Regions from separate parts of the Streptomyces sp. NPDC015345 genome, predicted to be linked through region 3. Evidence: riboswitches for the same ligand, from Rfam matches in the RefSeq annotation. Region 3 holds a riboswitch; each other region holds the start of a gene.
What was found. A riboswitch is a leader RNA that binds a small molecule or an ion and turns the genes downstream of it on or off. The one in region 3 is predicted to bind thiamine pyrophosphate.

Region 1 (9,630 bases), on a different contig from region 3:
CACCGCGCGGTGGGCGGAGCCGCGGAGCTGCGGATCAGCGGGGAGCGGGTGCCGCTGGCCGCCGTGTGGGAGCTGTCGGCGTACCGCATCGTGCAGGAGTCCCTGACGAACGCCCGCAAGCACGCCCCGGGCGCCCGCGCGCTCGTCGAACTCGACTACCGCAAGGACCGGTTGGCGCTCCGCGTCACCGACGACGGCCCCGGGCCGCCGCGTGACGGCGGCGGCGCGGGCGGCCACGGCCTGACCGGCATGCGTGAGCGCGCCGCCCTGGTCGGCGGCAGCCTCACCGCGGGCGCGGGCCGCGACGGCGGGTTCCGCGTGGAGGCGGAACTGCCGTGGTGACGAAGGACATCCAGGCTCCGATGAGGAACGGACCCGCTCCGGAGCGGAAGGGGCCCGCAGTGATCAGAACCCTCGTCGCGGACGATCAGGCCGTCGTGCGCACCGGTTTCGTGAACCTCCTGGGCACCCAGGACGACATCCAGGTCGTCGCCGAGGCCGAGGACGGCGCCCAGGCCGTCCGCCTCGCCGCCGAGCACCGCCCCGACCTGGTCCTGCTCGACATCCGTATGCCGCACAAGAACGGCATCGACGCGGCCCGCGAGATCCTCGCGGCGTCCGGCGGCGCGACGAAGGCGCTGATGCTGACGACGTTCGGCCTCGACGAGTACGTGTACGAGGCGCTGACCGCCGGGGCCTCGGGGTTTCTGCTGAAGGACGCGACGTTCCCCGAACTGCTGCACGCGGTACGGGTCGTGGCGGCGGGCAACGCCCTGCTGTCGCCCGAGATCACCAAGCGTCTCGTCGCCGAGTTCACGCGCCAGCGGGCCGCTGTCCCCCCGGTCCCCGCGGGCGGCGTCGAAGGGCTGACGGCCCGTGAGGTGGAGGTGCTCGTCCTCATCGCGCAGGGCCTGTCGAACGCGGAGATCGCCGACCGCCTCACGATCACCGACCACACGGTGAAGACGCACATCAACCGCCTCTTCACCAAGATGGGGCTGCGCGACCGGGCACAGGCGGTGATCCTCGCGTACGAACGGGGACTGGTGAGGGCCGCGGCGGCGCGGGGCTGAGCCGGGAGCACCCAGACGGGGCCGGTGCCACAGGGGGACGCCACAGGTCGGTGCCACAGGGAGTGCCACAGGCCGGTGCCGCAGGGCGGCGCGCGCACGCTAGACCGGCTTGCGCACCGCCGACACGCCCGCCTCCGCCGCCGCACCCCCGAGAACCACGACATCCCCCGCGTCGAAAGCGACCCCGACCCTCTCGCCCACCTCCGGCGCCTCCCGCAGCGCGCACGCCGCCTCCAGGCGCGGTCCTTCCGCCGGCTGGAGTCGCACCGCGACATGGGTGCCGCGGAAGGTGCGTGCCGTCACGGCGCAGGGCAGCCCCTGCTCGACGGGGACGAGACGCACCCCGGCCGGCCGCACCAGGATCTCGCACCGCCCGGCGGGGGCGCCCCTCGGCACGGGGACCTTGCCCCATGCCGTGTCGGCCGTCTCGCCGGTGACCGTCGCCGGAAGCACGTTCTCGAAGCCGAGGAACCGAGCCACGAACTCGTCCACCGGGCGCTGCCACACCTCAAGGGGCGTGCCGGACTGGGCGATCCGCCCCTCCCGCATCACGACGACCCGGTCGGCGAGCACGAAGGCCTCACCCTGGTCGTGCGTGACGGCGAGCACCGTCGTGCCCAACTCGTCGAAGAGTTCCCGCAGTTCGACGACGAGGCGTTCGCGCAGGGAGCGGTCGAGCTGACCCAGCGGCTCGTCGAGCATCAGCAGCCGGGGGCGGGGCGCGAGCGCGCGCGCGAGGGCGACCCGCTGCTGCTCCCCGCCGGACAGCGAGGCGACCGCCCGCCGCTGTGCCTTCGGCAGGCCGACGAGTTCGAGCAACTCGGCGACGCGGCCGGCCTGTTCGGCGCGCGAGGCGCCCCGCATGCGCAGCCCGAAGGCGACATTGCCCGCCACGTCGCGCTGCGGGAAAAGCTGGTGGTCCTGGAACATCAGGCCGACGCCCCGCTTGTGCGCCGGCACCCCGCGCTGGTCACGCCCGCCGAGCTCGATGCGCCCCGCGTCGAGCGACTGGAGCCCTGCGACGGCCCGCAGCAGCGTCGACTTGCCGCTGCCGCTCGGCCCGAGCACGCAGACGATCTCGTGCTCGGCGACCTCCAGGTCCACGGCGTCGAGCACGGCCCGCGCCCCGAACCGGACGGTCGCCTCACGCAGGCTCAGCAAGGCGGTCGTCATCAGAACTCCCCCGAAGTGCGGTCGGTACGGATGCGTTCCAGCAGCAGCAGCGACACCGCGCACACCACCATCAGGATGGTCGAAAGGGCCATCGCCTGGCCGTAGTTGAGGTCCCCGGCCCGCCCGAGCAGCCGCGCCACGGCCACCGGAAGGGTCGGGTTGTCGGGCCGCGCGATGAAGACGGTCGCCCCGAACTCGCCGAGCGACACCGCGAAGGCGAACCCGGCGGCGATCAGCAGCGCCCGCCGCACCATCGGCAGGTCCACCTCCCGCCAGGCCCGCAGCGGCGACGCCCCGAGCACGGCCGCCGCCTCCCGGAGCCGCCCGTCCACCGCGCGCAGGACGGGCAGCATGGTGCGTACGACGAAGGGCACGCCGACGAGGGCCTGGGCGAGCGGCACCAGGATCCAGGTGGCCCGCAGATCAAGGGGCGGCTCGTCCAGCGCGATCAGGAACCCGAAGCCGACGGTCACCGCCGATACCCCGAGCGGCAGCATGAGCAGTGCGTCGAATCCGCGTACGAGACGACCGGCTCTGCGCGTCAGCGCGGCCGCCGCAAGCCCGCCGATGATGACCGCGATGCCGGTGGCCACCACCGCGTACTGGAGCGAATTCCACACCGCCTCGATCGGCGGCACGAGGAAGGCACCGCCCTCCGCCGAGGTCAGCTCCCGGTAGTACGCGAATCCATGGCCGCCGGGAGCGTCGAGGGAGCGCTGGACCAGCACGCCGAGCGGCAGCAGTATCAGCACGGCGACCGTGGCCATGACCAGGCCGAGCAGCGTCCACTGCCCCGCGCCGCGCGGGCGGCGGGCCACGGCCGAGGCGTCGACCAGCTTCAGCGCGCTCTCGCGCCGCCGCACGGTCCAGGCATGGATCGCGAGGATGAGCCCGACCGCCGCGAACTGCACGACGGTCAGGACGGCGGCCGTGGGCAGGTCGAGCAACTGCGCGGTCTGCCGGTAGATCTCCACCTCGAGTGTGGAGTACGCGGGCCCGCCGAGGATCTGGACGATGCCGAAGGAGGTGAAGGTGAAGAGGAAGACCATGAGGGCGGCGGCCGCGACGGCCGGCCCGAGCGCGGGCAGCGTCACCGTCCGCCAGGCCCTCCAGCGCGAGGCGCCGAGCATCCGCGCGGCCTCCTCCTGGCGCGGGTCGAGCTGTGACCAGAGCCCGCCGACGGTGCGGACGACGACCGCGTAGTTGAAGAACACGTGCGCGAGCAGGATCGCCCACACGGTGGTGTCGAGCCGCACACCCCACAGCTCGTCGAAGAGCCCGCCCCGCCCGATCAGCGCCAGGAACGCCGTGCCGACCACGACGGTGGGCAGCACGAACGGCACGGTGACGACGGCCCGCAGCACCTGCTTGCCCGGGAAGTCGAAGCGCGCGAAGACATACGCGCCGGGGAGCGCGATCAGCAGCGTGAGCGCGGTCGACGCGAGCGCCTGCCAGGTGGTGAACCACAGGACGTGCCGGATGTCGGACTGCCCGAGCACGTCCACGATCCGCCCGAACCGCCAGCCGCCGTCCACGTGCAGTCCGCGCGCGACGATCGCCGTGACCGGATAGGCGAAGAAGAGCGCGAAGAACGCGACGGGCACGGCCATCAGACCGAGCCGAGCCGCGCCCCCGCGGCTGAATCCCCTGAGGGGACGGGCCTTTACTTCAGTACGAGCGAGGTCCACGACTTGATCCACGGCTCGCGGTTGTCGGCGATCTTCTTCGGGTCCATGGTCTGCGGCTCGTCGACCGTCACACCGTGCTTCGTGAACAGCTCGGGCAGCTCGACGCCCTCCCGCACCGGGTTCACGAACATGTTCAGCGGCATGTCCGCCTGGAACTCCTCGCCCGCCAGGAAGTCCAGGAGCGCCTTGCCGCCCTTGGCGTTCTTGGCGTTGCCGAGCAGGCCCGCGTACTCGACCTGGCGGAAGCACGTGCCGGTCGCGACGCCGGTCGGCGCCTCCTTGGGCCGCGGCTTGCCGTAGAGCACCTCCACGGGCGGCGAAGAGGCGTAGGAGACGACGAGCGGCCGGTCGCCCTTGGCCTTCTTGCCGCCCGCGGACCCGGAGAACTCCTCGTTGTACGCCTGCTCCCAGCCGTCGACGACCTTGACGCCGTTGGCCTTGAGCTCCTTCCAGTAGCTCTCCCAGCCCTTGTCGCCGTACTTCGCGGCGGTGCCGAGCAGGAAGCCGAGGCCGGGCGACGAGGTCGAGGCGTTCTCGGTGACCAGCAGATTCTTGTACTGCGGCTTGAGCAGATCGTCGAAGGACTTCGGCGGCGCGAGCTTCTTGTCGGCGAAGTACTTCTTGTCGTAGTTGACACAGATGTCGCCGCTGTCGACAGGTGTCACACGGTGCTTGCCCTGGTCGACGCGGTACTCCGGCTTGATCTTGTCGGAGCCCTTGGCCTCGTACGACTGGAAGAGGCCGTTGTCGAGCGCCCGCGACAGCAGGGTGTTGTCGACTCCGAAGAAGACGTCGCCCTGCGGGTTGTCCTTGGAGAGGATCGCCTTGTTCACGGCGGCGCCCGCGTCCCCGTCCTTGAGGACCTTGACCTGGTACCCGGACCGCTTCTCGAATTCCTTCAGCACGTCCTTGGAGACGTTGAAGGAGTCATGGCTGACGAGCGTGACGGACTTGGAGTCCGCCTTCGAGGCGTCGTCGCCGGAGCCGCACGCCGAGACGGCGACGAGCCCGAGACCCACCGCGATGGCGACGGACGTGATCTTCTTGGTGCTCACTGAGTTGTCCTCCTGGGTGTCCAGGAAGAGACGCGGCCCTGCCCGCCGACCGGATGGCCGCGGGCAGGGCGCAACAGCTTGAGTGGTGCCCGAACTTCCTACCCAGAATGACCTGGGCGAGGTTCAGAGGGTCTGCGGCCCACCTGTCCAAGGTGCCGCACTCTCAGCGCTGTGGCGCTCCCCTGTCGGAATATGCAGATGTGTGTACGACGGCCAGACTACCTCTCGGCCGCGGCGAGCTGACCGCACGCCCCGTCGATCTCCTGGCCCCGGGTGTCCCGGATCGTGACCGGCACACCATGGGCGGCGATGGCCTCCACGAACGCTTTCTCGTCCTCGGGCCGCGAGGCCGTCCACTTCGAGCCCGGCGTGGGGTTCAGCGGGATCAGGTTCACGTGCACCGGCTTGCCCTTGAGCAGCCGGCCGAGGCGGTCACCGCGCCACGCGTGGTCGTTGATGTCGCGGATCAGCGCGTACTCGATGGAGAGGCGGCGCCCCGACTTGGCCGCGTACTCCCAGCCGGCGTCGAGCACCTCCCGCACCTTCCACTTGGTGTTGACCGGCACGAGGGTGTCTCGCAGGTCGTCGTCCGGGGCGTGCAGCGAGATCGCGAGACGGCACTTGAAGCCCTCGTCGGAGAACCGGTGGATGGCGGGGACGAGCCCCACCGTCGACACCGTGATCCCGCGCTGCGAGAGCCCGAGGCCGTCCGGCTCGGGGTCGGTGAGGCGGCGGATGGCACCGGTCACGCGGTTGTAGTTGGCCAGCGGCTCGCCCATGCCCATGAAGACGATGTTGGACAGACGGGCGGGCCCGCCGGGGATCTCGCCGTCGCGCAGCGCGCGCATGCCGTCGACGATCTGGTGCACGATCTCGCCCGTCGACAGGTTCCGGTCGAGACCGGCCTGGCCGGTGGCGCAGAACGGGCAGTTCATGCCGCATCCGGCCTGGGAGCTGATGCACATCGTGACCCGGTCGGGGTACCGCATGAGCACCGACTCCACCAGCGTCCCGTCGAAGAGCCGCCAGAGCGTCTTGCGGGTGGTGTCGTCGTCACAGCTGATGTGCCGCACCACGGACATCAGGTCGGGCAGCAGAGCCTCACGGAGCTTGTCGCGCGCGCCGGCGGGGATGTCGGTCCACTCGGCCGGGTCGTGGGCGTACCGCGCGAAGTAGTGCTGCGAGAGCTGCTTGGCGCGGAACGGCTTCTCGCCGATGGCGGCGACGGCCTCCTTGCGCTCGGCGGGCGTGAGGTCGGCGAGGTGCCGCGGGGGCTTCTTGGCTCCGCGGGGCGCGACGAAGGTGAGTTCTCCGGGTACAGGCATGGTCCATCCAGTGTCGCAGACATACGACGAGGGGCCCGCCGCCCTGTGGACAACGGACCCCTCACACACATTCGCGCAGGTCAGACCAGGTAGAGGTCAGCCGGACCCGACAAAGATCACCAGCAGGAGCCAGACGACCGGCGCCGTCGGCAGCAGGGAATCCAGGCGGTCCATGATGCCGCCGTGCCCCGGCAGAAGCGTGCCCATGTCCTTGATGCCGAGGTCCCGCTTGATCATCGACTCGCCGAGATCGCCGAGCGTGGCGCTCGCCGCGACCGCGAGGCCGATGAGCAGCCCCTGCCACCACGTCCCGCCGTCGATCAGGAACTCCATGCACAGCGCGCCCGCCGCCATCGCGAACGTGATCGCGCCGAGCAGGCCCTCGCGGGTCTTGCCGGGGCTGATGCGCGGCGCCAGCTTGTGCTTGCCGAAGCGCCAGCCGACCGCGTACGCCCCGGTGTCGCTGACCACGGTCAGGAGCAGGAAGGTGAGCACCCGCTGCGGTCCGTCGTCCGCGGTGAGCATCAGCGCCACGAACGTGGCGAGGAACGGGACGTAGAAGGCCGCGAAGACCCCCGCCGTGACGTCCTTCAGATAGCCCTCGGGAGGCTCGGTCATGCGCCAGACCAGGACGGCGAGCGCGGTGAGCGCCATCGCCACCCAGGCGCCCTCGGGGCCCCGGACGTAGCCGGCGACGACCATCGCCGCGCCGCCCACCGCGAGCGGCACCAGCGGCGCCTTGATGGCCTTGCGCTCCTCCAGGCGGGAGGTGAGCTCCCAGAGGCCGACCACCACGGCGACCGCTATCACGCCGATGAAGGCGGCCTTCACGATGAACAGCGACGCGATGATCACCGCGCCGAGACCCACACCGACTCCTATGGCCGCACCGAGATCGCGGCCCGCGCTCTTCTTCGGCGCGGGCTGCGGCGCTGCCGGGGCGGGCTGTGGTGCGCTGGGCATGGGCTCCTGCGAGGGCTCGTCACGGAACAGGGGGCCGCCCATCCGAGTGGCCCCCCGGTCGTCCTGGTCAGAGCCGCTCACCGGTGCGTCGGGCACGATGGGCATCGGCTGCGTCACGGACGGAAGCAGCGCGTCCTGCGCATCGTACGCGGGACCTGCCGGGGGCGCCCCCTGACCAGGTCCCTGGTCGGGCGGCCCCCAATACCCGGCTCTGGGCGGCGCCCCCCAGGAAGAGTCGTTCACGGATCGGTTTCCTGATTCCTCGGACTCGAGCCTCAGACTTCGAGCAGCTCGGCTTCCTTGTGCTTGAGCAGCTCGTCCACCTGAGCGACGTACTTCGCGGTGGTGTCGTCCAGCTCCTTCTCGGCGCGGCGGCCCTCGTCCTCACCGATGTCGCCGTCCTTGACGGCCTTGTCGATGGTCTCCTTCGCCTTGCGGCGGATGGAGCGGATCGAGATCTTGGAGTCCTCGGCCTTGGTCTTGGCGACCTTGATGTACTCCTTGCGGCGGTCCTGCGTCAGCTCGGGGAAGGTCACCCGGATGATGTTGCCGTCGTTGCTCGGGTTGACGCCGAGGTCGGAGTCGCGGATCGCCTGCTCGATGTTGCGCAGCGCGGTCTTGTCGAACGGGGTCACCACCGCCATCCTCGGCTCGGGCACCGAGAACGAGGCCAGCTGGTTGATCGGCGTCAGCGCGCCGTAGTAGTCCGCCACGATCTTGTTGAACATCGCCGGGTGCGCACGGCCGGTGCGGATCGCGGCGAAGTCCTCCTTGGCGACCACGACGGCCTTCTCCATCTTCTCCTCGGCCTCGAGGAGGGTCTCTTCGATCACCACTTGCTCCTGCGTGTCTTGAGTAGGCCCGGCTAGCACGGGGCGGCCGGCTGCGTCGCGTGTCTTTCCTGCACGGTGTCCGACCGGCAGGGCTTTGTCCATCCCCTCAAGGGGCGTCTCGCGTACGTCCCTTGAGTCGGGCTCAGATCCCTGAGGCCCAAGGCCCTGAGGTCAGTTCCGGCTTCCCTGGTCGCCCACGAGTGTGCCGATCTTCTCACCCTTGACGGCTCGGGCGATATTGCCCTCGGAGAGCAGCTCGAAGACGAGGATGGGCAGCTTGTTGTCCCGGCACAGCGTGATGGCGGTCATGTCGGCGACCTTGAGGTCGCGGGTGATGACCTCGCCGTAGCCGAGAGCGTCGAACTTCACCGCGTCGGGGTTGGTCTTCGGGTCGGAGTCATAGACGCCGTCCACGCCGTTCTTGCCCATGAGCAGCGCCTCGGCGTCGATCTCCAGGGCGCGCTGCGCGGCGGTGGTGTCGGTGGAGAAGTACGGCATGCCCATACCGGCGCCGAAGATGACCACACGGCCCTTCTCCAGGTGGCGCACGGCGCGCAGCGGGATGTACGGCTCCGCGACCTGGCCCATGGTGATGGCGGTCTGGACGCGGCAGTCGATGCCCTCCTTTTCCAGGAAGTCCTGGAGGGCGAGGCAGTTCATGACCGTGCCGAGCATGCCCATGTAGTCCGAGCGGGCCCGGTCCATGCCGCGCTGCTGGAGCTCGGCGCCGCGGAAGAAGTTGCCGCCGCCGATGACGACGGCGATCTGGGCGCCGTCGCGGACCACGGCCGCGATCTCCCGGGCGATGGCGTGCACCACGTCGGGGTCGACCCCGAGGCCGCCTCCACCGGCGAACGCCTCACCGGAGAGCTTCAGCAGGAAGCGTCCGGCAACTTTGCCGTCGTCACTCTTCGAGTCGGCCTTGGTGGTCATGGTGTTCTCGCTTCTCTTACTTGACACACATACGAAAAAGGCCACTGCCGGTGGGGTGTCGTTCGCATCCCATGCTCGGCAGTGGCCTCCTCGTCAGATCCTGCGGTCGTACATCGCGTACGGGGTTCCCCTTCCGGGGCTCCCCACGCGGGCGACCGCTGTCGACCCTATAGGGGGCCTACCGTCGATCGCGGTACGGACTCAGATACCGACCTTGATGCGCGTGAAGCGCTTCAGGGTGACACCGGCCTCGGCGAGAACCTTCTCGACCGACTTCTTGTTGTCCAGCGCGTACGGCTGGCCGAGGAGGGTGGCCTCCTTGAAGAAGCCGTTGACGCGACCCTCGACGATCTTCGGGAGCGCGGCCTCGGGCTTGCCCTCGGCGCGGGTGGTCTCCTCGGCGACGCGACGCTCGGACTCGACGACCTCGGCCGGCACGTCCTCCTTGGAGAGGTACTTCGGCGCGAAGGCGGCGATGTGCTGCGCGATGCCCTTGGCGACGTCGGCGTCGGCCTTGTCCAGCTCGACGAGGACACCGATCTGCGGGGGCAGGTCGGGCATCGTGCGGTGCATGTACGCGGAGACGT
Region 2 (9,630 bases), on a different contig from region 3:
CGCCTTGGTCGGTGGACTCATTTATGTCGTACGGAAGTTCATATCCGGCTCGTCCTCGTCCCGCACCGATTGGTGATCGCCGCCGCATACATCGGGCACTGATCACCTGCAACCGTCGCTGAAGTGGTTACTCGCCGATTGGTTACTACCTGGTGGTGACTTTTCGAAACGGGTCCCTCGGCCGAGGGATGTTTCCCCGCAGACGGCCGCAGAGCGGTGGCCAAGGGTTAGAGTCCGAAAACCGACGCGGGGTTGCTCCCCGCGGACGGGCGCATTGCCCTCCCGTGTTTCTCCGGGCACGGGCGGCCCCCCACGCGCTTCGGGAGTGAACCTTGGCCGCGGTCGACGCCTCCACTTCACCGGTCGGTACCCCCACTTCACCGGCCGCCACCTCCACCGCACGGGCCGACGCCACCCCATTACCGGCCGACGCCAGCGCCCTTCCACCGGCGGACGCCACGGCCACGGCCGCCGCCCCCGTCACGCCCACCCTCATCGGCTCCGTGCAGCGGGCCATGCGGCTGCTGGAAGCCGCCTCCACGCACCCGGACGGCGCGCCCGCCAAGCAACTGGCCCGCGAAGCGGGGCTCGCGCTCCCCACCGCCTACCACCTGCTGCGCACGCTGACCCACGAGGGCTATCTGCGCCGCGAGAAAGGAGTGTTCGTACTCGGCGAGGCGGCCGAGCGGCTCAGCAGCAGCGGGGCGCAGCAGAATCGTCGCGGCACGATCGGTGACGCGCTGGCGCACTGCCGGGACGTCATCGGGGTGCCGGTGTACTTCGCGGTCTACCGCGAGGGCGAGATCGAGATCGTGGCGGTCTCCGACACCCCGGGCAATCCCGCGGTCGAGGAATGGGCAGACTTCCGGGAGACGGGTCACGCCCACGCCATCGGGCAGTGCCTGCTCTCCCAACTCGACGACGAGGCCAGGCAGGACCACCTCGACCGCTATCCGGTTCAGTCGATCACGCGTTACTCGGTCCGCGACGACCGCACGTTTCTGCGTCGGCTCGAGGCGATGGAGCGGATGAGGCCCGTGGTGGAGCGACAGGAGTACGCGTTGGGGACGGTCTGCGCGGCGATTCCGATCTTGGCGGGAGACACCGCGGCGACCTTGGCCATTTCCGTGCCCGCAGGTCAGGCGGACAGGCTGCTGCCCGCGGCGGAGAGATTGCAGCGTGAGATCGGAAAGCTACTAGGGACACTCGCCTTCTCTATCAGCATCTGAAAACTCACTCCTTGTGATCTGGTGTGTACTTTAAGCAAGATGCCATGAGTGTCAGGGAGTTGGTTCCTGGCCACTTGAAGGCCAAGTGACGGGGTAGGGCGGCGCGATGGACGAGACGGTTCAGGCAGAGGTCATGATGAGCTTCCTTGTTTCCGAGGAGCTGTCGTTTCGTATCCCGGTGGAGTTGCGCTATGAGACCGGTGATCCTTTTGCCGTGCGGCTGACGTTTCATCTGCCCGGTGACGCTCCGGTGACGTGGGCATTCGGCCGGGAGCTGTTGATCGACGGAGTGGGCCGGCCGTGCGGGGTCGGGGATGTGCGGATCGAGCCCACTGATCCCGAGTTGATGGACGAGGCGCTGATCAGGCTTCAGGTCGGCCCGGATCAGGCGCTGTTCCGGGTGGGCATTCCGCCGCTGCTCGCCTTCCTGGACCGTACGGACAGGTTGGTGCCGCTCGGGCAGGAGCGGACGCTCGCCGACTTCGACGCGCACCTCGACGAGGCGCTCGACCGGATCCTGGCGGAGGAGCAGAACGCGGGCTGACCGCCGACCGGTGGGCAGATATGAATGGCAGATTGGTGCATTTCGCGGCTTCTCCCGGCTCAAAGGGCCGCGCGGGCCCCTCCGGCGTCAGGCCTTGCGGCGGCGGCCCTTCCCGCCACGGGAGGATCGCGGAGCGGGGGTGCCGGTGGCCGCGGCCGGGCCGCCGGGCCCGGTGGTGGCGGAGCGGTCGGCGGAGACCACCAGGGCGGCCAGCGCGGTGGTCACCGGCACCGACGCGACCAGGCCGATCGAGCCGATCAGGGTGCGCACGATCTCCTCGGCGACCAACTCGCTGTTGGCGACCGTGCCCACGCTGGACTGCGCGATCGAGAAGAGCAGCAGCAGGGGCAGCGCGGCGCCCGCGTAGGCGAGGACGAGGGTGTTGACGACCGAGGCGATGTGGTCGCGCCCGATGCGGATGCCCGCGCGGTAGAGGCCGCGCCAGCCCATGGTCGGGTTGGCCTGGTGCAGTTCCCAGACGGCTGAGGTCTGGGTGACCGTCACGTCGTCCAGGACGCCGAGCGAGCCGATGATGACGCCCGCGAGCAGCAGGCCGCTCATGTCGATGGACGGATACAGGCCGTGGATGAGGCCGGTGTTGTCGTCCGTGTTGCCGGTCAGCGCGGCCCAGCCGATGAACAGGGAGCCGAGCAGGCCGATCAGGAGGAGGGAGATGAGGGTGCCGAGCACCGCGACCGAGGTACGGGCCGTGAGGCCATGGCAGAGGTAGAGCGCGACCAGCATGATGGCGCTCGCCCCGATCACCGCCACGACCAGGGGGTTCGACCCCTGGAGGATCGCCGGCAGGATGAAGAAGGTCAGCACCAGGAAGCTGATGGCGAGTGCCACCAGGGCCATCACACCGCGCAGCCTCCCCACCACCACGACGGCGAGCGCGAAGATGCCGGCGAGCAGCGCCATCGGGATCTTGCGGTTCACGTCGGTGACCGAATACTGAAGGCCCTCGGGGGCCTTGGGCTCGTAGGCGACCACCACCTCTTGGCCCTTGCGCAGTTGCCGGGGCGAGTCCGGCTGGATGATCTCGGTGAACGTGCGGCCCTTGTCGTCACCGCTGGTCACCTCGATCAGCGCCTTCTTGCAGGTGCCCTCGGCCCGGGACTGGGCGCTCTGGCCCTCGGGAGTGGAGGTGTCGCCGTTCGGCTGCGGCTGCGAGGGGTTGAGGTCCTTGCAGGGCAGTTCCTGCACCTTGGCGACCGTCGCCGACTGTGTCTGCCGGTCGAAGCCGACGCCGGTGCGTTCATGGCTCGGCGTCCCGCCCGGCCACAGGACCAACAGGCCCACGACGACCGCGGTGGCGAAGGGGATCAGCACCGCCGCGATGACCTTGCGCAGGTGCTGGGAGACGGGCGCGGCGGGGCCGTGGCTGTGCGTATGGCCGTGTCCGTGTCCGTGCCCGGAGCCGTCGGGGGACGGGCCGGAGCGGGGCGGTTGCGAGGGCGGAGGCGGCGGCGGGGGTGTGGTGGTCACGGACCGATCATCGCAAGAACGGGAGGGGCCCTCTGTTCAGCGCGCCCGACATGACGCTAGCGTGGAGCCACCTTTGCAATCGCGGGAGCTCGGAGCACCGGGCTGAGAGGGCGCTGACCTCCGTACGAAACGGCACGAGTCGTGCATGAACGTACGGAATCCGCTGCGTCGACCGCCGAACCTGTTACCGGGTAATGCCGGCGTAGGGAGTAGGTCTCATGACCACATCGGACGCACGCACGCCTGCCTCCAGCAGCGACGAGCACGTTGAGAACGCTGTCGCGGCGGAGGCCGGGAAGTCCATCGGCTGGCACAAGGCGTACATCGAGGGTTCACGCCCCGATCTGCGCGTGCCGGTCCGCCAGGTGCACCTCACCAACGGCAAGGCCGTCACCCTGTACGACACATCGGGTCCGTACACCGACCCGTCCGCCGAGACCGACGTCCGCCGCGGCCTGCCGCCGCTGCGGGAGAACTGGATCATCGCCCGCGGCGACACCGAGGAGTACGTGGGCCGTCCGCCCCGCCCCGAGGACGACGGCATCAAGCACACCTCGCCGCGCGGCGGGCTCAAGAACCTCGACGCGGTCTTCCCCGGCCGCCCCCGCCAGCCACGCCGCGGCCGCCCGGGCCAGGCGGTGACACAGCTCGCGTACGCCCGGCGCGGTGAGATCACGCCCGAGATGGAGTTCATCGGGATCCGCGAGAACATGGACCCCGAGGTCGTGCGGGCCGAAGTCGCCGCGGGCCGCGCCGTGATCCCGGCCAACGTCAACCACCCGGAGATCGAGCCGATGATCATCGGCAAGAAGTTCCTGGTGAAGGTGAACGCCAACATCGGCAACTCCGCGGTCACCTCCTCCATCGAGGAGGAGGTGGACAAGATGACCTGGGCGACCCAGTGGGGCGCCGACACGGTCATGGACCTCTCCACCGGCCGCAACATCCACACCACCCGCGAGTGGGTCCTGCGCAACTCCCCCGTGCCCATCGGCACCGTGCCCCTCTACCAGGCCCTGGAGAAGGTCGACGGCAAGGCCGAGGAGCTGACCTGGGAGATCTACAAGGACACGGTCATCGAACAGGCCGAGCAGGGCGTGGACTACATGACGGTGCACGCCGGTGTGCGCCTGCCGTACGTCCCGCTCACCGCCCGCCGTAAGACCGGCATCGTCTCGCGCGGCGGCTCGATCATGGCCGCCTGGTGCCTCGCGCACCACAAGGAGAGCTTCCTCTACGAGCACTTCGAGGAGCTGTGCGAGATCCTCGCGGCGTACGACGTGACGTACTCGCTCGGCGACGGCCTGCGGCCCGGTTCGATCGCGGACGCCAACGACGAGGCGCAGTTCGCCGAGCTCCGGACCCTCGGGGAACTCAACACGATCGCCAAGAGGCACAATGTACAGACGATGATCGAGGGCCCCGGTCACGTCCCGATGCACAAGATCAAGGAGAACATCGACCTCCAGCAGGAGATCTGCGAGGAGGCGCCGTTCTACACGCTCGGCCCGCTGACCACGGACATCGCGCCCGCCTACGACCACATCACCTCGGGCATCGGCGCCGCGATGATCGGCTGGTGGGGCACGGCCATGCTCTGCTACGTCACGCCGAAGGAGCACCTCGGCCTGCCCAACCGCGACGACGTGAAGACCGGCGTCATCACGTACAAGATCGCGGCGCACGCGGCCGACCTCGCCAAGGGGCATCCGGGCGCGCAGGACTGGGACGACGCGCTCTCGGACGCGCGCTTCGAGTTCCGCTGGGAGGACCAGTTCAACCTGGCCCTCGATCCGGTCACGGCGCGGGAGTTCCACGACGAGACGCTGCCGGCCGAGCCCGCGAAGACAGCGCACTTCTGCTCGATGTGCGGGCCGAAGTTCTGCTCGATGAAGATCTCCCAGGACATCCGCCGCCAGCACGGCGGTGACCTGGCGGAAGGCGAGATCGAGGCGGGCATGGAGCAGAAGTCCAAGGAGTTCGCCGCCGCCGGCAACCGGGTCTATCTGCCGATCGCCGACTGAGCGAAACCTCGTAGGCACGTAGGGGGTGCCCGCAGAGTGTCGCGACGACCGGCTCTGCGGACACCCTTGCCTACTCGGGCTTGTGTTCGGGTCCGCCGAAGTCCGGGCTGGAGAAGTCGGGGCTCGAAAAGCTCGGCCGCGACCCTGTCGCCCGGCCGCCGTCCGGGCTGCTGAACCCGGGCCGGTTGTAGCCGAGTTGCGGCATGCGGCCACCCGCCGCGGCTCCTCCGGCCCCGTGCGACGGCGCGCGGGCCGCGGGAGCCGCGCCCGGATCCGTCAGGGCCTCACGGAGGAACGGCACGACGCCCCGTTCGAGGAGCGCCTGACTCCAGGCTTCCCTGGCTCGGGACACTTCCTCGTACTGCTCGCCGTGGAGTCCCGCCTGGAGCGATGTGGCGCCGTTTCGCAGGGCCGTCAGGAGCAGACCGACCGCGGCGACCAGGATGCCCCCGGCGGTGAGCGCGCCGAACAGCCATCCCGCGGTGAGCAGGGTGTCCGCGAAGGCGGGCTCGGGGTTGAGCATCTTCAGGATGTAGCCGACGAGCAGGAAGATCGCGGCGGCCGTCCCGGCGAGGACGGGGGCGAGGACCGCCACCACGGCGATCGCCCCGGCTCCTGCCGCCGCCGCGGGTTCCGCGACCTCCCCCATCGTCGTGGCGATGCCGATGCCGCCGGAGCCCGACTCCGCGGCGCTGTGTCCACTCCCTTCGCGAATCGAGGTGGAGGACGGTCGAGGTTCGCGCAACTCCTCGCGAACCTTCACGTAGTGCGCGTACTCGGCCGTGGCGGCGGCCGTGATCAGTGCTGTCGCGTTCAGGGCCATGGTGCGCAGTTGTTCGGTGTTGAGCCGCTGGCCCACTGCGGCGAGTTCAGGACGGTCAGGTGCGGTGCGCAGCGCCTCATCGAGGATCCGCTCGTATTCGGGGCGGTCCTCATTGAGCAGGTGTGGAGCGCTGTTCATGTGCATCCCCCGATGCTCCGTAGGGCTAAGGCTCGCATGGCTACGAGCCGTCGGGCAGAAACGGAGGGGAGCCTGCTACGGATAAGCCGATGGTAGAGCCGTGACGGCACGCGGTGACAGGGGGTTTCCAGAATTGGCACCCCCGGTCGGCGTGATCCTGTAAGGGGGCGCCTGCCCAGCGAACGCTCAGATACCCAGGGGGAGTTGGCAGACCAGTAGCTTTCCGGCCATGGTCACTCCACCGTCCATGGCGATGGCCAGGCCGTCGGCGTAGACGTGCGGTCCCTCGATGACCGGTCCGCCACCGTCCGACTCGTCCTCGGAGCCGACGTCACCCAGGAGGTAGGGGATGGGGCTGTGGCCGTGGACGATGCGCGTGCCGCCGTACATGTCCAGCAGCTCGCGTACGGCCGAGGAGCCCGACTCGTCGCGGAAGGCGAAGCGCTTGGTGAACTTGCGGAAGAGGTCCCAGCACTCGTCGGCGTCGTTGCGGGTGAGGGTCTCGCGGATGGTGTCGTTCACTGCCTCGATCGAGTCGCCGTAATCCAGGTAGGCGGTCGTGTCGGAGTGCACGAGCAGGTGGCCGTCGGCCTCCTCCATCGCGTCCAGCCGGGCCATCCACTGGAGGTGGTGGTCCTCCAGGCGCTCCATGTCGGTCTTCTGGCCGCCGTTGAGCAGCCAGGCGGCCTGGAAGGTGGCGGTGCCCGCGCCGGAGTTGACGGGCGTGTCGCCGAAGCGCTTGGCGCCGAGCAGGAGCAGCTCGTGGTTGCCCATGAGCGCCTTGCAGTAGCCGCCGGCGGCCGCGGCCTCGGCGGAGAGCCGCATCACGAGGTCGATGACGCCGATGCCGTCGGGCCCGCGGTCGGTGAAGTCGCCGAGGAACCACAGGCGCGCGTTGCCCGCGGACCAGTTGCCGTCGGCGTCGATGAGGCCCTGCTCCTGGAGGGCCGCGAGGAGCTCGTCCAGATAGCCGTGCACGTCGCCCACGACGAACAGCGGGCCGAGCTCGTCGCCCGGCCTCGGCTGCGGGGGATCCGGCATGACCTGCACCTGGACCGTGTCGCCGCGGTTGATGACCGGCAAGTCACGCTGGGTGGGGGTGTAGCCGTCGTCCGGCAGTCCCCCCGGAGCCGGCGCCGGAGGGCTCACCTCGGCGGGGCCGGTCGTTTCATGGACGTACGCCGGTACGCGGAAGTCGCGCAGCGTCGCCGTCCGCACATCGGGTCCCTGACCGGCCCCCTGAGTCATCGACCCCTCCACCACCATTGCGCCGCATCTGCACCGAGAACGGACTGCCTGGTCGCAGCGGCCCGCGGTGTCGTCCGCCCATCATAGGAATGCGGCTCCCGCTGTGTGGTGCACCAGGGGTGGGGAATCGGTCCCAGACCCCGGTTCACCGAGGTTTTCTCCCGAATTGGGCAGAGGTTTCCCCCCTGGTGGCGGGTTGGTAGCCCACCTCTGCCCGAAATCGTCTGAGTCAGCGTCCGGGTCAGCCCGAGCCCGAGGAGCGTGGCGGACTGACCGTCGTGCGCGGCGGACGTCGCTCGGACGAGGTGCGCACGATCAGTTCGGTCGGTATCACCTGTTCGACGGGCCCGCCCGAGTCGAGCCCCTCGATGGCGTCGATGAGGAGCTGTACGACGGCCGTTCCGATGCGTCTCGGCTTGAGGGAGAGCGTGGTGATGGGCGGTTCCGTGGTGGCGTACACCGTGGACTCGCTGCAACAGACGAGCAGCAGGTCGTCGGGGACCCGCAGGCCGTACCGCCGGGCGGCGGCGAGCAGGTCGGTGCCGTTGGGGTCGAAGAGGCCGTAGACGGCGTCGGGGCGGTCGGGCCTGGCGAGCAGTCGGTCGGCGGCCACGGCGCCCGCGCACGGGTCGTGGGCGGGGTAGGACTCGTAGACCGGGTCCTGTCCGACGCGCTCGCACCAGCGGAGGTACGCGGTCGTGGACAGGTGGGTGTAGGTGTCCGTGGTGTTGCCGGTGAGGAGGCCGATCCGGCGGGCGCCCGCCGCCGCGAGGTGGTCGAGGATCCCGAGGACCGCGGCCTCGTGGTCGTTGTCGACCCAGGCGGTGACGGGCAGCGACCCCGCGGGGCGGCCGTCGGAGACCACCGGCAGGCCCTGTCTGACCAGCTCGCTGACGACCGGGTCGTGGTCGGAGGGGTCGACGACGACGGTGCCGTCGAGCGCGACGTTGGACCACACGTCGACCGGACTGCGGCGCGAGGTGGCCGGGAGGATCACCAGGGCGTAGCCACGGGCGAGGGCGGCGGAGGTGGCGGCTCTGGCCATCTCCGCGAAGTAGGCGAATTCGGTGAAGGTGAAAGGTTCATCCCCGTACGTGGTCACGGTCAGGCCGATGAGGCCGGACTTGCCGGTACGGAGGGTTCGGGCCGCGGCGGAGGGGCGATAGCCCAGCCGCTCAGCGACCTCGCGGACATGGCGTCGGGTGGCGTCGGGCAGCCGCCCCTTGCCGTTGAGGGCATCGGAGACAGTCGTGATCGAGACACCGGCGGCCGCGGCGACGTCTCTGATGCCCGCTCGGTTCTGCCGGTTGCTCCGGCGGGCGGTCTCCGCTCGGCTCACCTGGTGCTTCCCTGCTGCTGTCATGGCGAGCCGATAGTAGGGCTCATCGGGGTGGGTAGCGCGGACGCATATTCACTCGTTGACAGGCACGTTTCTGCATGGCTCCAGCGCGCCAATGACCATGGAACGCAGGGTAGTTGGACGTTGTGAGCGTTAGTTGCCGCTGATCGTCTGGCGCGGTCCTGTCAGATGCGCGAGGTCTCGAAGAGGTCTCAACTCACCTTCACGAGGGATGCGCGCCACGGAGTGAGCCACCGGCGCACGGAACACCGCGGGGCGCTCCCCCTTGCCGCGCGCCTTCCGGAGACGGATCTCCGTAGGCCATTCGCACCAGCCTCGAATCCTCATAAGGTGAGCAGTATTCGAACTGTCGCCGGTACCGGTACGAGGAGGACTGCGGTGAGCGAGACGAGCCCGAGGCTGCGCGCCGAGCTGGAGGGTATCCCCACCTACAAGCCGGGCAAGCCCGCCGCGGCCGACGGTCCGGTGGCCTACAAGCTGTCCTCCAACGAGAACCCCTATCCGCCGCTCCCGGGCGTCATGGAGAGCGCGCTCGCCGCGGCCGGGTCCTTCAACCGTTACCCCGACATGGCCTGCACGGCCCTGATGAGTGAACTGGCCGAGCGCTTCGGCGTGCCGCTCTCGCACATCGCCACCGGCACAGGCTCGGTCGGCGTCGCCCAGCAGCTGCTCCAAGCCACGTCCGGTCCGGGCGACGAGGTCATCTACGCCTGGCGGTCCTTCGAGGCGTACCCGATCATCACCCAGGTCAGCGGCGCGACGTCGGTGCGGGTGCC
Region 3 (9,630 bases):
CGCGCTGGCCGAGGCGGTGTACGAGCGGTGCCTGGCCCGCCGGGTCGAGTTCGTGTTCGACGCGGCGGTGGTCCGGATCACCGAGAAGGACGGCCGGGCCGCGGGCGTGGAGCTCGCCGACGGCACGACGGCCGAGGCGGACTTCGTCGTCGCCGGTGTGGCGCCCACCGTCCTGGCCGGAATGCTGCCCGGTGTGAACATACGGTCGGAGGGTGATGTGCCCGCACGCTCCGGGATGCCCAGCCGTCTGACGGTCCTGTTGGCCCTCTCCGGAGCCCGCCCCGAGGGCACCCCGCACCGGACGGTGCTGCACTCCGCCGACCGTCAGGACGAGCTCGACCGCCTCTTCGGAGAGCGGCCCGGCCTGCCCGCCTCCCCCACGGTCACGGTGCTGCGCCCCGACGACCCCGATCTCACGCCCGACGGCGCACACGAAGCGGTGACGCTCACGGTGACGGTCCCGGCGCACCTGGAGGTCTCCCCGGCCGACGTGGAGCGCGTGATCTCCCGCGCCGAGGCCGTGCTCCCCGGCCTGCGCGAGCGCCTCCTGTGGCACCGGACGCACACCCCGGCGGACATCGCGGAGGCCACCGGCGCCGACGGCGGTTCGGTCCCGGCCCCGGCGCTCGCCGCGGCCGACGGCGCGCTCCTGCACCCGGCGAACAGCACCCGCCTGCCGGGCCTCTTCGCGGTCGGCGGCTGGTCGCACCCCGGCGGCGGCCTGCCCCACGCGGGCATGTCGGGCGCGCTGGTCGCCGGGCTGATCGTCGAGGGACCGGAGTTCCGCGGCTCGCAGTGACCTCGAGGAGCCGGTGAGCAGCGGGTCAGTAGCGGTACTGCTGTTCGTTGTGGCCCGAGTCGTAGCCGGAGTCGTCGTATCCGCCGGAGTGGCCGCCGGTCTGCCCGCCCTGGTACGGATACGGCTGCTCCGCCGGGAGTTCGCCGCCGTACGGCTCGTCGGTGGTGCGCTGGTGCGGCACCCAGACGCCGCCGGGCGGGGTGTCGTTGTAGACCTCGCCGAGCCCGCCGTAGGTGTCGCCGCCGTAGGGGGCGTACTGCTGCTGGTCGCCGTAGGTGTCGTAGCTCTGCCGGGCGCCGTAGGTCTGCGTGCCGACATACGGGTCCGAGTACGCGGCGTACTGCTGGTGGCCGGTCTCGTCGTAGTTGTAGTTCTGCTGGTCGTAGCCGGTGTAGGCGGCGGCGTCATAGCCCTGGCCGCCGTCGCCGTGGTAGGCGTCGCCCGCGGCCGGCGGGGCGTGCGCGGCGTCGGTGTAGACGCCGTACTGCCCGGTGTCGTCGGGCAGCGGCTCCGGTTCGTAGACCCCGGGGGCGTGCGCGGGCGGCGGCGGGGCCTGCTCATACTCCAGGTCGGACACCTGGAGCGTCGGCTCCTGCGCGGCGGCCGCGCCCTGGGACGGCTTCTTGCGGCGCTTGCTGAGGCCCGGCTTCCCGCCCAGCGCCCAGCCGGTGGAGAAGCCCCGGCGGAACGACAGCGTCACGTACGTCTGGCCGACCGCGAAGGCGATGGCGCCGGCCGCGATGACCGGGACCGACGACATCACCACGCCGACGACGACGCCCAGGAAGCCCACGAACGCCAGCAGCCGCCAGCGCAGCCTGGCCTTGTACTGGAGCAGCACCTCGCCCAGCAGCCACAGCGCGACGAATCCGAACGCGATGTAGAGGACCGTCCAGCCCATGTACGCCCCACTCCCCTACGGCCGCCGCCCGTGGGTACGGGGGTACTGCCGTTCAAGCCTGCTGGTGCAGACCAAGATTCTCGTAGATTTCCAGCGTCGCCGTGGAGTTGTTGAGCGTGATGAAGTGCAATCCCGGCACGCCTTCGGCCAGCAATCGCGCGCAGAACTCCGTCGCGAACTCGATGCCAATGGAGCGTACAGCGGCGGGATCCTCTTTGGCCGCGAGGATCCTGTCTTTCAGCTCGGCCGGGAACACGGCGTTGCTGAGCTGCGGCAGCCGGTCGAGCTGGCGGACGTTGGTGACGGGCATCATCTCGGGGATGATCGGCGTCGCGCAGCCGGCCGCCTCGACGCGGTCGCGCAGCCGCAGGTACTCCTCCGGGTCGAAGAACATCTGCGTGATCGCGTAGTCCGCGCCGGCCCGGCACTTGTCGATGAAGTGCCGGGTGTCGGACTCCCAGTCGGGCGAGCGGGGATGCATGGCGGGGAAGGCCGCGACGCCCACGCAGAAGTCGCCGGACTCCTTGATGAGTTCGACCAGTTCGGAGGCGTAGGTGAGGCCCTCGGGGTGCGCGACCCACTCGCCGAGCGGGTCGCCGGGCGGGTCGCCGCGGACCGCCAGCATGTTCCGGATCCCGGCGTCCGCGTACTGCCCGATGATGTTGCGCAGCTCGGCCACGGAGTGGTCGACCGCGGTCAGGTGGGCGACGGGCGTCAGCGTGGTGTCGGCGACGATCTGCTGGGTCTCCTTGACCGTGCCGGTACGCGTCGAACCACCCGCTCCGTAGGTGACGGAGACGAAGTCCGGGGCGACCGCCTCGACCCGGCGCAGCGCGTTCCACAGATTCCGCTCGCCCTTCGGGGTCTTCGGCGCGGAGAACTCGAAGGAGTACGTCGTCTTGCCGGTCGCGAGCATGTCGCGCACGGTGCGCGCGCGGTCAGTCCTGGTGGAAGCTGTGCCTAGGGCCATACGGGCAGGTTAGCCAGGCCACGGCGGTCACCCAACCGGACCTGGGGATTTCATCTCATTTGCCGGTTTCTTGTCCACGGATCGGACACGGATCGGACACCGCCGAGCGGGTGCCGAGCAGGTGCTCAGCCGGCCGTACGCAGCCGCTTCGCGAAGTCCGCCGCCGCGGCGCCCGGGTCGTCGGCCTCGCTGATCGCCCGTACGACGACGACGCGGCGCGCGCCCGCTTCGAGCACCTCGTCGAGGTTGCCCGCGTCGATGCCGCCGATGGCGAACCAGGGGCGGTCCGTGCCGAGGGAGGCCGTGTAGCGGACCAGGTCGAGGCCCGGTGCGTGACGGCCCGGCTTGGTGGGGGTCGGCCAGCAGGGGCCGGTGCAGAAGTAGTCCACGCCCTCTTGGACGGCGGCCGCGGCGGCCTCGGACTCGGCGTGCGTGGAGCGGCCGATGAGTACGTCGTCGCTGCCGCCGAGGATGGCGCGGGCCGCGGGGACGGGCAGGTCGCCCTGGCCCAGGTGGAGGACGTCGGCGCCGATGGCGTGCGCGACATCCGCGCGGTCGTTCACCGCGAGGAGCTTGCCGTGGCGCCGGGCGGCGTCGGCGAAGACCTGGAGGTGCTCCAGCTCCTCGGCCGCCTCCATGCCCTTGTCGCGCAGCTGCACGATGTCGACGCCGCCCGCGAGGACGGCGTCGAGGAAGTCGGGGAGGTCTCCCTGACGCTTGCGGGCGTCCACGCACAGGTAGAGCCGGGCGTCGGCGAGCTGGGCGCGCGGGTGGTCGGCGGCCATGGAGAGATCCCCCCGGTGTCGTGGGCGTGCGGGCCGCGCGACGCGCGGCCCGCATCCCGAACGGTGTGTTCAGTCAGACGACGGGCGCCTGCTCAGACGGCGAGCGCCTGGGCGCGGCGCTTCACCTCCGTGCCGCGATTCTCGCTCAGTGCCTGCGCGGGGGTGCCGGGCAGGGTCGGGTCGGGGGTGAAGAGCCACTCGAGCATCTCTTCGTCGGAGAAACCGTCGTCCCTCAGGAGCGTCAAGGTGCCGACGAGGCCCTTGACGACCTTGTCGCCGTCGATGAAGGCGGCCGGCACCTGGAGCGTCCGGTTCTCACCACGGCGTACGGCGATCAGCTGGCCGTCCTTGACCAGCTGGCGTACGCGCGTCACCTCGACGTCGAGCATTTCCGCGATGTCGGGGAGGTGGAGCCAGGCGGGGACGAGAGCATCGGTCTTTGCGTCAATCTCGGTCACCGTCCCAGCGTATCTCTGGCCGGGGGCCCGCGGCGGGCGGCACCGCGGTCGGGGACGGGGGGTGTGTTCGGGTGCGGATGCGTGGAGGTCGGGCGCGCGGTTCCCCGCGCCCCTCAAGGGGCGTTATAGCGCTGCCTTCTTCAGGGGTACCGATGGGTCTGCCGTCAGAGTTGGGTCCAGGTGGGTGCCTGACTCGATCAGTTTGCGGCCCTGGGCCAGGTCCCGGGGGCGGCCCACCGCGAGGACCGCCACCAGGGCGCCGGACCGCAGCCAGCAGACCGACCAGGCCATGCCCGTGGGGTCGCCGCGCCACACCAGCTCGTCGGTGGGCGTGTGATGGCCCGCGTACTGCACGAAGCGGCCGAACTGCTCCGACCAGAAGTACGGCACCGGGTCGTACGCCGCGGGGTCCTCGCCGATGATGTTCGCCGCGACCGTGCGCGGGCCCTGGAGCGCGTTGTCCCAGTGGTGGACGAGCAGTCGTTCGCCGTACCGCCCGGAAGGGAACGAGGCGCAGTCGCCGACCGCGTACACGTCGGGCACCGAGGCGCGCAGGTGGTCGTCGGCCACCACTTCCCCGTGAGCGCCGAGGACGATGCCGGAGCCGGTCAGCCAGGCGGTCGCGGGCCGCGCCCCGATGCCGACGACGACCGCGCCCGCCGGCAACCGGGCCCCGTCGGCCAGGACCACCGCGCCCGGCTCGACGTGCTCCACGCGCGCGTGGGTGCGCAGCACGGCTCCGGAGTCCGCGTACCAGCCCGCCATGGGGGCCGCGACCTCCGCGGGCAGCGCCCCCGCGAGCGGCCGGCCCGCGGCCTCGACCACGGTGACCGCACACCCCGCCTCGCGCGCGGCCGTGGCGAACTCGGCGCCGATCCAGCCCGCGCCCACCACCACGATCTCGTGCTGCGCGGCGAGTACCGGCCGCAGCCGCGCGGCGTCGTCCAGGGTGCGCAGGAGGTGGACGCCGGGAACGCCCTCGGTGCCCGGCAGCGTGATCGGCTCGGCGCCGGTCGCGAGCACCAGGACGTCATAGGCGACCGGGCCCTCGGCCGTGTCCAGCTCATGGTCCGCGGGGCGCACGCCGGTGACCTCGCGCCCCAGGCGGAGCCCGATGCCGAGCGCCTCGAAGTCGATGTCGAAGGCGGAGCCCTCCGCCTTGCCGAGCAGCACCGCCTTGGACAGCGGCGGCCTGTCGTACGGCTGGTGGGGTTCCGCGCCGATCACGGTGACCGGACCGGCGAAACCCCGCTCACGCAGGGCCACGGCGGTCTGCACCCCTGCCATCCCGGCGCCGACGATGACGACGTGCCGCTCGCTCTGCCTCTGCTGCTCGCTCACCCGATCACTGTAGGGCGGCGGACGGCGGCGCCTTCAGAGGCGGGCGGGGAGATCTCTGACACACCGTCACCGCCCATGACGGCACGGCTCCCCTACTGCCGCGCGGGGCGACGGGCTAGGGTGGCCGGTGCAGAGCACTCGCGGGAGCCCGGACGCACCGGGCTGAGAGGGAGGCTGGGACGGCCTCCGACCGTACGAACCTGATCCGGGTCATGCCGGCGAAGGGAGGGGCTGGACGCCCATGCAGCCACGTACACCACCCCGCACACCATCCTGTGCGCCACCGGCGGAATCGAAGACTCCGACGGACGTCCTCGTCGTGGGGGGCGGCATCATCGGCCTGGTCACGGCCTGGCGGACCGCGCAGCGCGGGCTCTCCGTCGCCGTCGTGGACCCCGAGCCGGGCGGCGGCGCCGCGCAGGTAGCGGCCGGCATGCTGGCCGCCGTCACGGAACTGCACCACGGCGAGCAGACGCTGCTCGCACTCAACCTCGAATCCGCGCGGCGCTATCCGGACTTCGCCGCCGAACTGGCCGAGGCGAGCGACCGCGGTGTCGGCGACCTCGGCTACCGCGCGTGTGGCACGCTCGCCGTCGCGCTCGACTCCGACGACCGTGCCCACCTGCGCGAACTGCACGCCCTCCAGTGCCGGTCCGGCCTGGAGTCGCAGTGGCTGAGCGGCCGCGAGTGCCGCCGCCTGGAGCCGATGCTCGCACCGGGCGTGCGGGGCGGGCTACGGGTCGACGGCGACCACCAGGTCGACCCGCGCCGGCTCGCGGCGGCGCTGCTCGTGGCCTGCGAGCGGGCGGGCGTCGCCTTCCACCGCGGCTGGGCCGAGCGGCTCTCGGTCGTACGCGACCGGGCCGGGGGAGTCGTCCTCGGGGACGGCACCGAGCTGCACGCGGACCAGGTCGTGCTGGCGGCGGGCAGCCTCAGCGGGCGCCTCGCGGGCGTTCCCGACGACGTCCTGCCGCCCGTGCGGCCGGTGAAGGGGCAGGTGCTGCGCCTGACGGTGCCGAAGGCGTACGCGCCGTTCCTGAGCCGCACCGTGCGCGCGGTCGTGCGCGGCGGCGCCCTCTACCTCGTCCCGCGCGAGAACGGCGAACTCGTCGTCGGCGCCACCAGCGAGGAGCTCGGCTGGGACACCACGGTCACCGCGGGCGGCGTCTACGAACTCCTGCGGGACGCACACGAACTCGTGCCCGGCATCACCGAACTGCCGCTGACCGAGACCCGCGCGGGCCTGCGCCCCGGCTCCCCCGACAACGCGCCCCTGCTCGGCCCGACGCGGCTGCCCGGGCTCCAGCTGGCCACCGGGCACTACCGCAACGGCGTCCTGCTGACGCCCCTGACGGGCGACGTCATGGCGCACTCCCTGGCCACCGGTGAGCTTCCCGACGAGGCGCGGCCGTTCACCCCGCGCCGATTCACCGAGCCCTCCCTCGTACCCCCAACGCAGCCACTGCCCACGCAGTCGTTCACGGAGCAACCCGCATGAGTACGCCCGCCTCCAGTACGCCCTTCACCGTTTCCGTCAACGGAGAGGTACGCGACGTGACCCCGGGCACCACGCTCGAAGCCCTCGTCGCCACTCTCACGGCGGCCCACTCCGGTGTCGCCGCCGCCCTCAACGAAACCGTCGTACCGCGCGCGCGGTGGTCCGGCACCGTGCTCGCCGCGGGCGACCGCGTCGAAGTACTCACCGCAGTCCAGGGAGGCTGATCCCACCATGGCAGACGACCCTTTCGTCATCGGCGGGCTCACCCTCTCCTCGCGTCTGATCATGGGCACGGGCGGGGCGCCCAGCCTCGACGTCCTCGAACGCGCCCTCGTCGCGTCCGGCACCGAACTGACCACGGTCGCCATGCGCCGCCTCGACCCCGGTGTGCAGGGCTCGGTGCTCTCCGTCCTGGACCGGCTCGGCATCCGCGTCCTGCCGAACACGGCGGGCTGTTTCACCGCCGGGGAGGCCGTCCTCACGGCCCGTCTCGCACGCGAGGCGCTCGGCACCGATCTCGTGAAGCTGGAGGTGATCGCGGACGAGCGCACGCTGCTCCCGGACCCGATCGAGCTCCTGGACGCCGCCGAGACCCTCGTCGACGACGGCTTCACGGTCCTTCCGTACACGAACGACGACCCGGTGCTCGCGCGCAAGCTCCAGGACGTGGGGTGCGCGGCGATCATGCCGCTCGGCTCCCCCATCGGCTCGGGGCTCGGCATCCGCAACCCGCACAACTTCCAGCTGATCGTCGAGCACGCGCGCGTGCCGGTGATCCTGGACGCGGGTGCGGGCACGGCGTCCGACGCGGTGCTCGCCATGGAGCTGGGGTGCGCGGGTGTCATGCTCGCCTCGGCCGTGACACGGGCGCAGGAGCCGGTCCTGATGGCGGAGGCCATGCGGCACGGCGTCGAGGCGGGGCGCCTCGCGTACCGGGCCGGGCGGATCCCCCGCCGTCACTTCGCGGAGGCGTCCTCTCCTGCGGAGGGCATGGCTCGGCTGGATCCGGAGCGGCCGGCTTTCGGGACGCCTTGAGCAAGGCGGGGTACTGCTCGCTCGCGGCCGGCCGCCGGTGGGGGCTTGGCGCGCAGTTCCCCGCGCCCCTGACGGGGCGCTCCGGCCCGTCACCTGTCACAGCTCGGCTGCAGTCCAGCCGCGGGGAGGACCGGCCGGGACGAGGTGTCGGTGGCGGCTCGTAGACTCCCCTGCGTGGACACGACCCTTCAGGACCCCCTCGTCGGGCAGCTGCTCGACAGCCGATACCGGATCGAGGGGCGCATCGCGGTCGGCGGGATGGCCACGGTCTACCGGGCCGTGGACACCCGCCTCGACCGCGTGCTCGCGCTCAAGGTGATGCACCCCACGCTGGCGGCCGACGCCTCCTTCGTGGAGCGCTTCATCCGCGAGGCGAAGTCGGTCGCCCGCCTCTCGCACCCGAACGTGGTCGGCGTCTTCGACCAGGGCACCGACGGGGCGTACGTCTATCTGGCGATGGAGTACGTGGCGGGCTGCACGCTGCGTGACGTCCTGCGCGAGCGCGGCGCGCTCCAGCCACGGGCCGCGCTCGACATCCTGGAGCCGGTCCTCGCCGCGCTCGGCGCCGCGCACCGCGCCGGGTTCGTGCACCGCGACATGAAGCCCGAGAACGTCCTCATAGGGGACGACGGCCGGGTGAAGGTCGCCGACTTCGGCCTCGTACGCGCGGTGGACACCGTCACGAACACGACCGGCACCGTCCTTGGCACCGTCTCCTATCTCGCCCCCGAGCAGATCGAGCACGGCACGGCGGACACACGCGTGGACGTGTACGCCTGCGGCGTGGTGCTCTACGAGATGCTGACCGGCGCGAAGCCGCACTCCGGGGACTCCCCCGCCCAAGTGCTCTACCAGCACCTCAACGAAGACGTGCCGCCCCCGTCGGCGGCCGTGCCGGGGCTCCCCTTCGCGCTCGACGAGCTGGTCGCCTCCGCCACCGCCCGCACCCCCGACGTCCGCCCGCACGACGCGGTGGCCCTCCTGGCCCAGCTGCGCGAGGCGCGAGGAGCCCTCACCGAGGAGCAGCTCGACGCGGTGCCGCCGCAGGCCCGCGCGGCGGAGCATGACGCCCCCGGCCACCATGACAACTCCGAGGACCGCACCAGCGTGATCCCGCGCGCGGACCGCTCGGCGCAGCTCCCACTCCCGCTCTCGGCCGAGGGAGAGCAGGGCCGGCAGGACGCCCTGAACCGCACCAGCGTCCTGACGACACCGCCGCCGGCGCCGCCCGCCCCGGCACCGCGCTCGCGCGGCCGGTTCGATCCGCGCCGCCGCACGATCGCGGTGGTGGCCGCGGTGCTCCTGGCCCTCGGCCTGGGCGCGGGCGTCTGGTACATCAACTCCGGCCAGTTCACGGAGGTCCCGCCGCTTCTGGCGAAGACCGAGGCGCAGGCCGAGAAGCGTCTGGAGGAAGCCGGGCTCGAGGTCAAGGAGATCAAGCGCGAGTACAGCGAGACCGACAAGCGCGGCACGGTCATGGACAGCGACCCCGCGGCCGGTGAGCGCATCCGGCAGAACGGCAAGGTGACGCTGACCGTCTCGCGGGGCCCGGAGACCGTGAAGGTGCCGGACGTCAAGGGCATCCCGCTGGCCGAGGCGAAGAAGGAGCTGAAGAACTCCGGTCTCGCCCCCGGCATGGTCACCAAGACCTTCAGCGAGGACGTCGCGAAGGGTTCCGTGGTGCGTACGGACCCGCGGGCCGGCTTCACCCGCAAGGCCGACTCGGCCGTCGCCCTGGTCGTCAGCAAGGGCCGCCAGGTCGAGGTGCCGGACGTGGTGGGCGAGTCCGAGGCCGACGCCGTCGCGGACCTGGAGGACGCCGGGCTGAAGGCGAAGATCAAGT

Region 1: it holds a riboswitch for thiamine pyrophosphate, as region 3 does, so the genes downstream of both, ACF062_RS32480 (thiamine ABC transporter substrate binding subunit) here and thiO (glycine oxidase ThiO) in region 3, are expected to answer to the same signal.
Region 2: it holds a riboswitch for thiamine pyrophosphate, as region 3 does, so the genes downstream of both, thiC (phosphomethylpyrimidine synthase ThiC) here and thiO (glycine oxidase ThiO) in region 3, are expected to answer to the same signal.

The regions. Positions count from the first base shown of each region.
Region 1 is NZ_JBIBTX010000009.1:230,815-240,444, reverse strand. It holds gene ACF062_RS32500 (sensor histidine kinase) at 1-342, shown strand, start outside; gene ACF062_RS32495 (response regulator) at 363-1,073, shown strand; gene ACF062_RS32490 (ABC transporter ATP-binding protein) at 1,173-2,246, opposite strand; gene ACF062_RS32485 (ABC transporter permease) at 2,246-3,934, opposite strand; gene ACF062_RS32480 (thiamine ABC transporter substrate binding subunit) at 3,910-4,989, opposite strand; TPP riboswitch at 5,067-5,183, opposite strand; gene rlmN (23S rRNA (adenine(2503)-C(2))-methyltransferase RlmN) at 5,208-6,314, opposite strand; gene ACF062_RS32470 (phosphatidate cytidylyltransferase) at 6,411-7,520, opposite strand; gene frr (ribosome recycling factor) at 7,553-8,110, opposite strand; gene pyrH (UMP kinase) at 8,282-9,043, opposite strand; gene tsf (translation elongation factor Ts) at 9,245-9,630, opposite strand, start outside.
Region 2 is NZ_JBIBTX010000005.1:549,370-558,999, forward strand. It holds gene ACF062_RS23700 (DUF5326 family protein) at 1-76, shown strand, start outside; gene ACF062_RS23705 (IclR family transcriptional regulator) at 516-1,229, shown strand; gene ACF062_RS23710 (SsgA family sporulation/cell division regulator) at 1,336-1,773, shown strand; gene ACF062_RS23715 (YibE/F family protein) at 1,861-3,261, opposite strand; TPP riboswitch at 3,333-3,487, shown strand; gene thiC (phosphomethylpyrimidine synthase ThiC) at 3,480-5,285, shown strand; gene ACF062_RS23725 (hypothetical protein) at 5,356-6,252, opposite strand; gene ACF062_RS23730 (metallophosphoesterase) at 6,433-7,494, opposite strand; gene ACF062_RS23735 (LacI family DNA-binding transcriptional regulator) at 7,736-8,857, opposite strand; gene hisC (histidinol-phosphate transaminase) at 9,233-9,630, shown strand, end outside.
Region 3 is NZ_JBIBTX010000001.1:376,590-386,219, forward strand. It holds gene ACF062_RS01765 (phytoene desaturase family protein) at 1-799, shown strand, start outside; gene ACF062_RS01770 (hypothetical protein) at 825-1,700, opposite strand; gene metF (methylenetetrahydrofolate reductase [NAD(P)H]) at 1,753-2,670, opposite strand; gene thiE (thiamine phosphate synthase) at 2,796-3,455, opposite strand; gene ACF062_RS01785 (Rv2175c family DNA-binding protein) at 3,548-3,913, opposite strand; gene ACF062_RS01790 (NAD(P)/FAD-dependent oxidoreductase) at 4,037-5,254, opposite strand; TPP riboswitch at 5,385-5,498, shown strand; gene thiO (glycine oxidase ThiO) at 5,496-6,752, shown strand; gene thiS (sulfur carrier protein ThiS) at 6,749-6,976, shown strand; gene ACF062_RS01805 (thiazole synthase) at 6,984-7,787, shown strand; gene pknB (Stk1 family PASTA domain-containing Ser/Thr kinase) at 7,962-9,630, shown strand, end outside.